Regions from separate parts of the Agrobacterium sp. 22-210-1 genome, predicted to be linked through region 2. Evidence: predicted binding sites of a transcription regulator. Region 2 holds the regulator's gene; each other region holds the start of a gene.
What was found. Region 2 encodes PhoB, which activates phosphate uptake and scavenging genes when phosphate is short. Its sites were predicted from a motif close to TGTCATNNANCTGTCAT; they were not measured.

Region 1 (3,276 bases), 740 kb from region 2:
GATAACAAGAAGCGCCAGGGCGGCGGCAACGGTTATTACGACATGCCTTTCGTCACCATCGAGAATGTCGACCGCGTTGACGCCACGCACATCATCGTCGGCAACGACAACAACCTGCCCTTCTCGGCCGGCCGCGCGCTGGACAAGGCTGATGATAACGAATTCGTCCTCCTTGAAGTCAAGGATCTGCTCGACGCCAAGTAAGCAAAACGGTGCCGGAACTGGTTCCGGCACCACCCGCGCGACCGCGCATATTCAACAGGGCGGAGCGTCCTTGCAGCCTCCAGGGGAGGCGCGGCGCTCCGCTTTTTTCTAGTCATGCCTGACCCGGAGCCCGGCTCCGAAACGGGAAAGACCCCTTCATGCAGGATCATGCCGAACGACTTTATTATGCGCTGAGGAAAAGCTGGTCGGGCGAGACCAGCAGCCTGTGGTCGCGGGAAAACCCCGCCCGCGGACAGGGCAGCGTTACCGCCCTGGTGGTTCAGGATATTTTCGGCGGTGAGATCGCCAAAACCGCCGTCAGCGGCGCCGATCATTTCTACAATATCGTCGATGACATTCGCTGGGATTTCACCTTCGCCCAGTTTGATATTCCAGTCGGTTATCAAGACAGGCCTGCCACCCGCACCGAAGCGATGGCAAAGATCACACCACTGCAATATGCCTATCTCAGCGCCTGCATCAGGAAGGCGTTGGGGCACGGTTAATCCACTTTAAAATGCATTGATCCCGGCGTTTCCCGCAATGCGGACACAATCCATGACATATGATCGGGCAACGAAACGAGGCGCACCAAGAGGAGAAATGCCCCGTGAATGACAGCTGCCCCATCCTGACACCCGCCGAACAGCAAGCCCAGGATATATTTGAACAAACAGAAGAAGCGATGATGGCTGCAATTTACGCGGCGCTTGAGCGGGCCAGCACGAAGGCCGCCGAAGAACTTCAGGCCATTGGCTCCGATATCGAGCCTCCCGCCTATGAATATTTTGTCGCCACCGCGCATCAGCAGCTCTTCCTGCGACTATGCGGAGCCGACGGGGAAACATTCGAAGGCGGGGACCCTGAAGTCGCATCCCATATCATCCGGAATGCGCAGAACATATCCGACCATTACTGGAACAAGAGCCAAGCGAAGGCGGATGAAACTCACGACTGACGGCAAATGCCTTCTGCGTGATTTTCTGTCTGAACGCAGGGTGTTGCGCGACACGAGTGGCGTACAGGGTTGATCTTTAATAGGAGCAACCGGCGCAACCGGGTCCTCTTAAGATTTACCGTCACAAGTCCTTCATCATCTCCGGATAGGCAGGCGCAAATCCGGAGACTGACATGGATTCGACCGCGCAATTCAATCGCCCAAAGATCGCCGAAACCGTTGTCCATTCGACAGCGAGCATCAGGGATTCAAGCATAGGCAAATGCTGTGAAATTTTGGCGGATATGGCGCTGAACAATGCCGAGCTGGGGGACTACTCGTATCTCGGCCCCCGTTGCATGGTTGGTGATGCGACGATCGGAAAGTTCTGCGCCATTGCCGCGGAGGTCAGGATAGGCGCTCCCAACCATCCGATGGACCGGCCATCCATGCATCGTTTCAGCTACTGCCCGGAATATTACTCGGCGGATGCCGTTCGCGACGACGCGTTTTTCGACCGGCGAAAGCAGGACCGCGCCGTCATCGGCAACGACGTCTGGATTGGGCACGGCGTTATTGTGCTGCCGGGTGTAAAGGTTGGAGACGGTGCCGTGTTGGCAGCCGGAGCGGTCGTTACCAAGGACGTGCCGCCCTACACCATCGTTGGCGGAGTTCCCGCGAAAATCATTCGCAAGCGGTTTTCGCAACCCATCGCGGAGCAGCTTGCCGCCATCGCGTGGTGGGATTGGCCGTTCGAGACGATCATGGCGCGGCTTGCCGATTTTCAGTCAAGCGACATCGAAGCCTTCTGCGAGCGTTGGACCCCGCCGGCAACGCCTATCGCAAAATAAAACTCTCCCGTTGCGTTACTCGAACACAAACGCCAGCCGCTTGCCCGTCAGTTTCGCCAGCTGCTGCAAACGCCCATCCAGACGCTCGCCGGCAAAATCGCAATAATCGTGCGGCACCACGAATTCCAGATCGAGATCGGGATTGGTGGATTTGCGGAATTTCAGGTGGTCGACAACGCCCGGCATCGAGGCCGAGAACAGGTAAACGACGCGTAGCAGGCCGCCGAGCAACTTGCCGAGCTCCAGCAGCCGGTCGCCCGCCATGGCCGCCAGCGGCTCGGTGGTGCCGTTGTCGTTCAGTCCCTCGAAGCGATAATAATTGGCGAGCGCAATATAGGCACGGCCCGGATGGGTGATGGCGACGAAGGAGGAATGGGCGATGATGTTGAGTGCTTGCAGGCCGCGATAATCCGGATGGGCGCGCCAGCTGATATCGGCGAGAAGGCAGGCTGCCTGGCGGTAACGGCTTTCTTCTTCCGTCTCGTCGATGCCGAAGACAGGAAAGGTGCGGCCGCTCCAGTCCGCCAGTTCACGCGCATGTTCGGGCGAACGGGCACGCAGAATGGCAAGTTCGTCGGCCGTGACCAGCAGCGGGTCCAGATCACGCTCCGTTTCCGTCAGCAGCGAATAGAGATAACCTTCACGCACGCCCTGCGCGGAGAAGGCGATCTTTGCCGGCTTCATCACCTTCAGAACCTCACGCATGGCGATGGCGCCGAAGGGCAGAAGCGAACGGCGGTTCTTGGAAACTGCCTGCCAGGCCGGATCCTTGCTGTCCCTGGAGAGAATGACCTCCTCCAGAAAATTCAGCATTTCCTCCAGCGGCAATTCATATCCCTGCATCATATGCAGCGGGTAACCGGTGATTTCCATATGCAGCTTGGCGATGTTTCGCCAGGTGCCGCCCACGGCATAAAAGGTGCGCCCCTCACCCGCCGTCAGCAGCTTTGCAAAGGATTTGACGTGTTTTCTGGCAATGGTCGCTGCTTTTTCGAGCGAACCATCCGATTGCTCGGAAAGCCTCAGGCCACCGAGCGGCAGCGTAATGCCCTCGCCGCAGCTTTTGCCCTTGATGTCGATGAGTTCGAGCGAACCTCCGCCCAGGTCGCCGGCAATGCCATCCGGATCATGGAAGCCGCTGATCACCCCATAAGCGGAATAAAGCGCTTCCTTTTCACCTGACAGCACTTCGACTTCGCAGCCGAGAATGGCTTCTGCCTCGCGGATGAAATCCGGACCGTTTTCCGCTTCACGCGCCGCCGCCGTCGCCAGCACGTAAAGTTC
Region 2 (3,276 bases):
CCGTAATGCCGTGATCGGCAAGGTCCATCGTCTCAATCTACCGGGACGCGTCAAGGCCGGCGGACCGGTCACTTCGGCACGCTCCGCGCCCAAGCGCACCGCGGCCCCTGCCCCGCGCGCGACAAATTTCACGGCACGCGTCAGCGCGGCGCCGGCCCGCACCATGAGCCGTTCGAACGCAGCAACGGCTCTTCATGAAGAGATCGATATCGAAACCGCGCAGGTTCTCGATTACGTTCCTTCCAGAAATGTAGTGACGCCGATTTCCCGTCGCTTGACGCTGACGGAACTGACCGAGCGCACCTGCAAGTGGCCGGTCGGTGATCCCTTGAAAGACGATTTCCACTTCTGCGGTTGCGAAGCGCTGGAATCCTCACCCTATTGCAAGTTCCATGCGAAACTCGCCTACCAGCCGGTCAGTGAGCGCCGCAAGGCTTGAGTGTTGCGGCACGCATTCAGCACTCAAAAACTACGGGCCTTCGGGCCCGTTTTTTTATGACAAATTCAGGCCGGTTCCGGAAAACAATCGCCGGTGGAATGTTCGGCCTTTCCTCCACGCCGCCCGGGCCAGGCACGTCCGGTTTAAACGGCATCTTTGGACGTGCCCTATCTCTTTGTTTTTACGTATTTTCCGGACGTAGAACCGCTTTACTGGAAATACTCTAGCCCACAATCCGCATGCGAACAGGCCGCCGATTGTCCATTCAAAAGGTCAAGGTGCCGTGTTTGGGAAAGGTTCAAAACCGAAAGGCCCGAAACCGGAATGGTGTCGGGCCTTTTGATTTTGGTCAGATGTTGTGCTGATTGAAGCTGCTGTTCGGCTTAGCTCAGGCTTCCATCGAATATCCAGCACCGCGAACGGTGCGGATGACATCCTGCATGTGCGAAAAATTGAGCGCCTTGCGCAGGCGCCCTACGTGAACGTCAACGGTGCGCTCATCCACGTAGATATCGTGACCCCAGACGCCGTCCAGCAACTGCGAGCGGGAGAACACCCGACCCGGAGATGTCATCAGGAATTCCAGCAGGCGAAATTCCGTCGGTCCGAGGCGCACTTCGCGGCTCTTGCGGTGAACGCGGTGGGTTTCGCGATCGAGTTCGATATCGCCGCATTTCAGCACCGATGAAAGAACCTCCGGGCGGGCCCGGCGTAGCATCGCCTTGACGCGGGCCATGAGTTCCGGCGTCGAGAATGGCTTGACGACATAATCGTCGGCGCCGGTGGCAAGACCGCGCACCCGCTCGCTTTCTTCACCGCGCGCTGTCAGCATGATGATGGGCAGGCGTTCGGTTTCGGGCCGCATTCTCAAGCGCCGGCACAGTTCGATGCCGGAAACACCGGGCAACATCCAGTCCAGGATAAGAAGATCCGGAATACGTTCCTGCAGCCTGATTTCCGCCTCGTCGCCACGGGGTATCGTGTCGACGTCGTATCCCTCAGCCTCGAGATTGTAACGAAGCAGGACGCTCAACGCTTCCTCGTCTTCCACAACTGCAATCTTGGGCACCATATACTAACTCCGCAAGCTTCTGCCTGTCTGTTATTCGGTCACCGAACCGAGTGTGTTGGAACTATCGTCCTTCGGACGCTCACCCTCCGGCTGGCTGCCGGTGGCCATGTAATAGATTGTTTCAGCGATATTCGTCGCATGATCGCCGATACGCTCGATGTTCTTGGCGCAGAACAGAAGATGTGTGCAGGTGGTGATGTTGCGCGGATCTTCCATCATGTAGGTCAGAAGCTCACGGAAGAGCGACGTGTACATGGCGTCGATTTCTTCGTCCCGTTCACGAATGGCGTTGGCTTTCTCGGCAGAACGCGTGGAATAGACGTCGAGTACTTCCTTGAGCTGCACCAGCGCCAGTTCCGACAGATGTTCGAGACCGCGGGCGAGCTTGCGCGGCACGCCGGTGCCGGCAACCGCGATAACGCGCTTGGCGGTGTTCTTGCCGAGATCGCCAACGCGCTCGAGATCGCCGGCAATACGCAGCGTGCCGATGATTTCGCGAAGATCGGCCGCGACAGGCTGCCGTCTGGCGATGGTGACGATGGCCTTGTCGCCGATCTCGCGCTCGGAATGGTCGAGGATCGCGTCGTCGGAAATGACCTTCTGCGCAAGCGCAGCGTCGGAATTGACCAGTGCGCGCACGGCGTCGGCGCACATCTGCTCGGCCAGACCGCCCATTTCGGCGATGCGGCGCGTCAGGAACTTCAATTCCTCGTCATAAGCGGACAGAATATGCGAATGGGTCGTTGTCTGTGTCATGGTCTAATCCTCCGGCTTGGCCTTCATGCACGTGCACGCCAACGGGGCACGGCAAAGGCACCAGTCTTGTTCGGTTTCGATAAAGCGCCGGCCGGAAATCAGCCGAAGCGGCCCATGATGTAATCCTGCGTACGCTGGTCGTCCGGATTGGTGAACATCTTGTCCGTTTCGTTTTCTTCGACAAGATGACCAAGATGGAACATGGCCGTACGCTGGGAAACACGCGCTGCCTGCTGCATGGAGTGCGTGACGATGACGATCGTAAAGTTGGCGCGCAGTTCGTGGATCAGTTCCTCGACCTTGGCGGTTGCGATCGGATCGAGCGCCGAGCAGGGTTCATCCATCAGGATCACTTCCGGGCTGACGGCAACCGCGCGCGCAATACACAGACGCTGCTGCTGACCACCGGAAAGGCCGGTACCGGATTCCTGCAGACGGTCTTTCACCTCGTTCCACAGGCCGGCCTTCTGCAGGCTCTGTTCAACGATCTGGTCCATATCCGCCTTGTTACGGGCAAGGCCGTGGATGCGCGGACCGTAGGAGATGTTCTCGTAAATCGTCTTCGGGAAGGGGTTCGGCTTCTGGAACACCATGCCGACGCGGGCGCGCAATTCCACGACGTCGATCGCCTGATCGTAGATATCGTCGCTGTCGAGGGTGATCTTGCCGGTGACCCGGCAGCCATCGATCGTATCGTTCATGCGATTCAAGGTACGCAGGAATGTGGATTTACCGCAACCGGACGGACCGATGAGCGCAGTGACCGTGTTTTCGCGGACATTGAGGTTCACGTCGTAAAGCGCACGCTTTTCGCCGTAAAAAACCGAAACGTCCTTGCCGATCATCTTGTACGAAACTTCATTCATTTTCTTGTCCAGCGCCTTTTCAACTGCTGCTTCCGACAACATGTTCATTGCTCAATCTCCCTCTACCAGCGCCGTTCGAAGCGGCGACGCAACAGGATTGCGCCAACATTCATGACGATGAGGAACAAAAGCAGGATGATGAT
Region 3 (3,276 bases), 1.2 Mb from region 2:
CAACATCAAGCTCGACAAGACCGGCGGCCTGACGGAAGCGCTTGTCATGAAGGCGGAGGCCGAAAGGCTCGGTTTCACCATCATGGTCGGCTGTATGCTCGGCACCTCGCTCGGCATGGCCCCGGCCGTGCTGGCCGCGCAGGGCACCGCCTTTGCCGATCTCGATGGGCCACTGCTGCTGGCTGAGGATCGTGATCCGGGGCTGGTTTATGAGGGCTCGCTGGTCTATCCGGCGCAGCCGGAACTGTGGGGGTAACGCCAGAATACTGACGATGAAAGAAACAAGATGGAACGCGAACCTCGCCGCTTGTTTCTTCTCCCCGCCGGGGAGAAGGTGGCCCGAAGGGTCGGATGAGGGGGCCAGCTCTCCGAATATCTCGACCGTTACCCCCTCATCCCGCTGCCGCGGACTTCTCCCCGGCGGGGAGAAGAAGCGAGACGCACCAGTTCGCTCCACATCAGCGGGCAAGGGCTCGTTTGTGAAGGGTCGCTGGTTTGCCCGGCCCGGCCGGAATTGCAGGCGGGTAGATCCGGAATATTGACGGCAAGGAAACAGGATAACGCGCCAACCTCGCCACTCGTTTCTTCTCCGCGCCGGGGAGAAGGTGGCCCGAAGGGTCGGATGAGGGGGCGCCGTTGCCGGATTTCGGAGAGCTCGCCCCCCTCATCCGCTGCCGCGATCTTCTCCCCGGCGGGGAGAAGAAACCAGCGGCGACCGCTCATCCCACACGAGCGCGCATTGATCTCAAGGAAACACCGAAGGCCAGGTACCCCTTTAGCCCACAGGCCCCAACTCAGGCCGCGTGCTTGCCGATCAGCCCCGGAATATCCACCGGCTCCATCTCATCCGATGCCTGTCCGGCGGTGGCGTCGCTGGTCTGCATCCAGGTGATCAGCTCGAAGCTGCCATCGGCATTTTCAGCAATCGCCGTGCAGCTTTCCACCCAGTCGCCGGTGTTGATGTAGCGGATGCCGTCCATGTCTTCCATGACAGCGTGGTGGATGTGCCCACAGATCACGCCATCGACATTGTTGCGCCGTGCCTCGTCAGCCACCACGCGCTGGAATTCGCCGATGAAGTTGACGGCGTGTTTGACCTGCAGCTTGGCCCAGGCCGAAAACGACCAGTAAGGCAGGCCGATGCGACGGCGCACGGCGGCAATGGCGATGTTGATGGCGATCGCCGCGTCATAAGCCCAGTCGCCGAGATAGGCGAGCAGGCGGGCGTTGCGCACCACCACGTCGAACTCGTCGCCATGGATGACCAGATATTTCTTGCCGTCGGCCGCCTCGTGGATCATGCGCTCGGCCACTTCGATGCCGCCGAAATGCATGCCGGGGAACTCCCGCAGGAATTCATCGTGGTTGCCGGGAATATAGATGATGCGCGTGCCCTTGCGGGCCTTGCGCAGCAGCTTCTGCACCACGTCATTACAGCCCTGCGGCCAGTACCAGCTGCGGCGCAGGCGCCAGCCGTCGACGATGTCGCCGACCATGATGATCGTCTCGGCTTCGTGATACTTTAGGAAGTCGAGCAGGAAATCCGTCTTGGCCGCCTTGGAGCCAAGATGAACATCCGAAATGAAAAGCGTTCTGAACTGTCTGGTTTCGATTTGACCGGCCACGGATTTCATCCCCCTGTTCGGTTGCGTCCCTGCGGCTTTCTTACCTCTCAGAACCAGACTCGTGTTTCAGCAACATGACAGAGGCCGGTTTTTGTATGGAATATGACGGATGGCTTCACGAAAACGCGAATAAGCCATGCCCGTATTTGCATGAATGTGCGTCAAATAACGGCTGTACCATGGGGAAGTTTGTTGTATTCAGGGGGCCGGAATGAAACCAGACATGACGGTGGAAGAATGACCTCTCACGATAAGAACAACACGCCCGCCAACACGGCAAAGGCCGACATCGAGGAACAGGCGCTCTTTTTCCACCGCTACCCGCGCCCCGGCAAACTGGAAATCCAGGCCACCAAGCCGCTCGGCAACCAGCGCGATCTGGCGCTGGCCTATTCGCCAGGTGTGGCCGCCCCCTGCCTCGCCATCCATGAAAATCCGGAAATGGCGGCGGATTATACCGCCCGCGCCAACCTCGTCGCCGTCATCTCCAACGGCACGGCGGTGCTGGGGCTTGGTAATATCGGCCCGCTCGCTTCCAAGCCTGTCATGGAAGGCAAGGCCGTCCTCTTCAAGAAATTCGCCGGCATCGACGTCTTCGACATCGAGATCGACGCGCCCGGCATCAATGACATGGTGTCGACCATCGCAGCGCTTGAGCCCACCTTCGGCGGCATCAACCTTGAGGATATCAAGGCGCCGGAATGTTTCGAGGTGGAACGCCAGCTGCGCGAGAAGATGAATATCCCCGTCTTCCACGATGATCAGCATGGCACCGCGATCATCGTCGCCGCCGCTGTCACCAATGCGCTGGAACTGGCCGGCAAGTCTCTGTCCAGCGTCAAGATCGTCGCTTCCGGCGCCGGTGCGGCAGCTCTCGCCTGCCTCAACCTGCTTGTCGCCATGGGCGCCAACAAAGAGAATATCTGGGTCCACGATATCGAAGGCCTGGTTTATGACGGCCGTAACACGCTGATGGACGAGTGGAAGGAAGTCTACGCCCAGAAGACCGACAAGCGCGTGCTGGCTGACTCGATCGACGGCGCCGATGTCTTCCTCGGCCTTTCCGCCGCTGGCGTGCTGAAACCGGAACTCCTGGAGCGCATGGCGGAAAATCCGCTTATCCTTGCGCTTGCCAACCCCAATCCGGAAATCATGCCCGAAGTCGCGCGTGCCGCACGCCCGGACGCCATGATCTGCACCGGCCGTTCGGATTTCCCGAACCAGGTCAACAACGTACTCTGCTTCCCCTATATCTTCCGCGGCGCGCTGGATTGCGGTGCGACGACCATCAACGAGGAAATGAAGATGGCCGCCGTGCAGGCCATCGCCGAACTCGCGCGGGAGGAAGTCTCCGAAGTGGCGGCCAGAGCCTATAGCGGTGAAACCCCGGTCTTCGGCCCGACCTATCTCATCCCCTCGCCCTTCGATCCACGCCTCATCCTGCGCATTGCGCCCGCCGTTGCCCGCGCCGCTGCCGCAAGCGGCGTCGCTTCCCGGCCGATCACCGATTTCGAAGCCTATTTCGACCAGCTGAACCGTTTCGTCTGGCGCTCCGGCTTCATCATGAAGCCGGTCTTCAATGCCGCCAAGGCCGCCGAAAAGAAGCGCATCATCTTTGCCGAAGGCGAAGACGAACGCGTACTGCGCGCCG

Region 1: the regulator PhoB is predicted to act here: its motif matches at 1,282-1,298, upstream of ACQZ5F_RS07510 (DapH/DapD/GlmU-related protein).
Region 3: the regulator PhoB is predicted to act here: its motif matches at 1,689-1,705, upstream of ACQZ5F_RS05230 (UDP-2,3-diacylglucosamine diphosphatase).

The regions. Positions count from the first base shown of each region.
Region 1 covers NZ_JBNWCI010000001.1:1,497,243-1,500,518, forward strand. The annotation lists gene ACQZ5F_RS07495 (esterase-like activity of phytase family protein) at 1-204, shown strand, start outside; gene ACQZ5F_RS07500 (YunG family protein) at 363-710, shown strand; gene ACQZ5F_RS07505 (hypothetical protein) at 815-1,162, shown strand; gene ACQZ5F_RS07510 (DapH/DapD/GlmU-related protein) at 1,336-1,992, shown strand; gene ppx (exopolyphosphatase) at 2,008-3,276, opposite strand, start outside.
Region 2 covers NZ_JBNWCI010000001.1:2,240,202-2,243,477, forward strand. The annotation lists gene ACQZ5F_RS11250 (GcrA family cell cycle regulator) at 1-439, shown strand, start outside; gene phoB (phosphate regulon transcriptional regulator PhoB) at 828-1,511, opposite strand; gene phoU (phosphate signaling complex protein PhoU) at 1,542-2,267, opposite strand; gene pstB (phosphate ABC transporter ATP-binding protein PstB) at 2,366-3,181, opposite strand; gene pstA (phosphate ABC transporter permease PstA) at 3,196-3,276, opposite strand, start outside.
Region 3 covers NZ_JBNWCI010000001.1:1,022,339-1,025,614, reverse strand. The annotation lists gene dgcA (N-acetyl-D-Glu racemase DgcA) at 1-256, shown strand, start outside; gene ACQZ5F_RS05230 (UDP-2,3-diacylglucosamine diphosphatase) at 795-1,634, opposite strand; gene ACQZ5F_RS05225 (NADP-dependent malic enzyme) at 1,863-3,276, shown strand, end outside.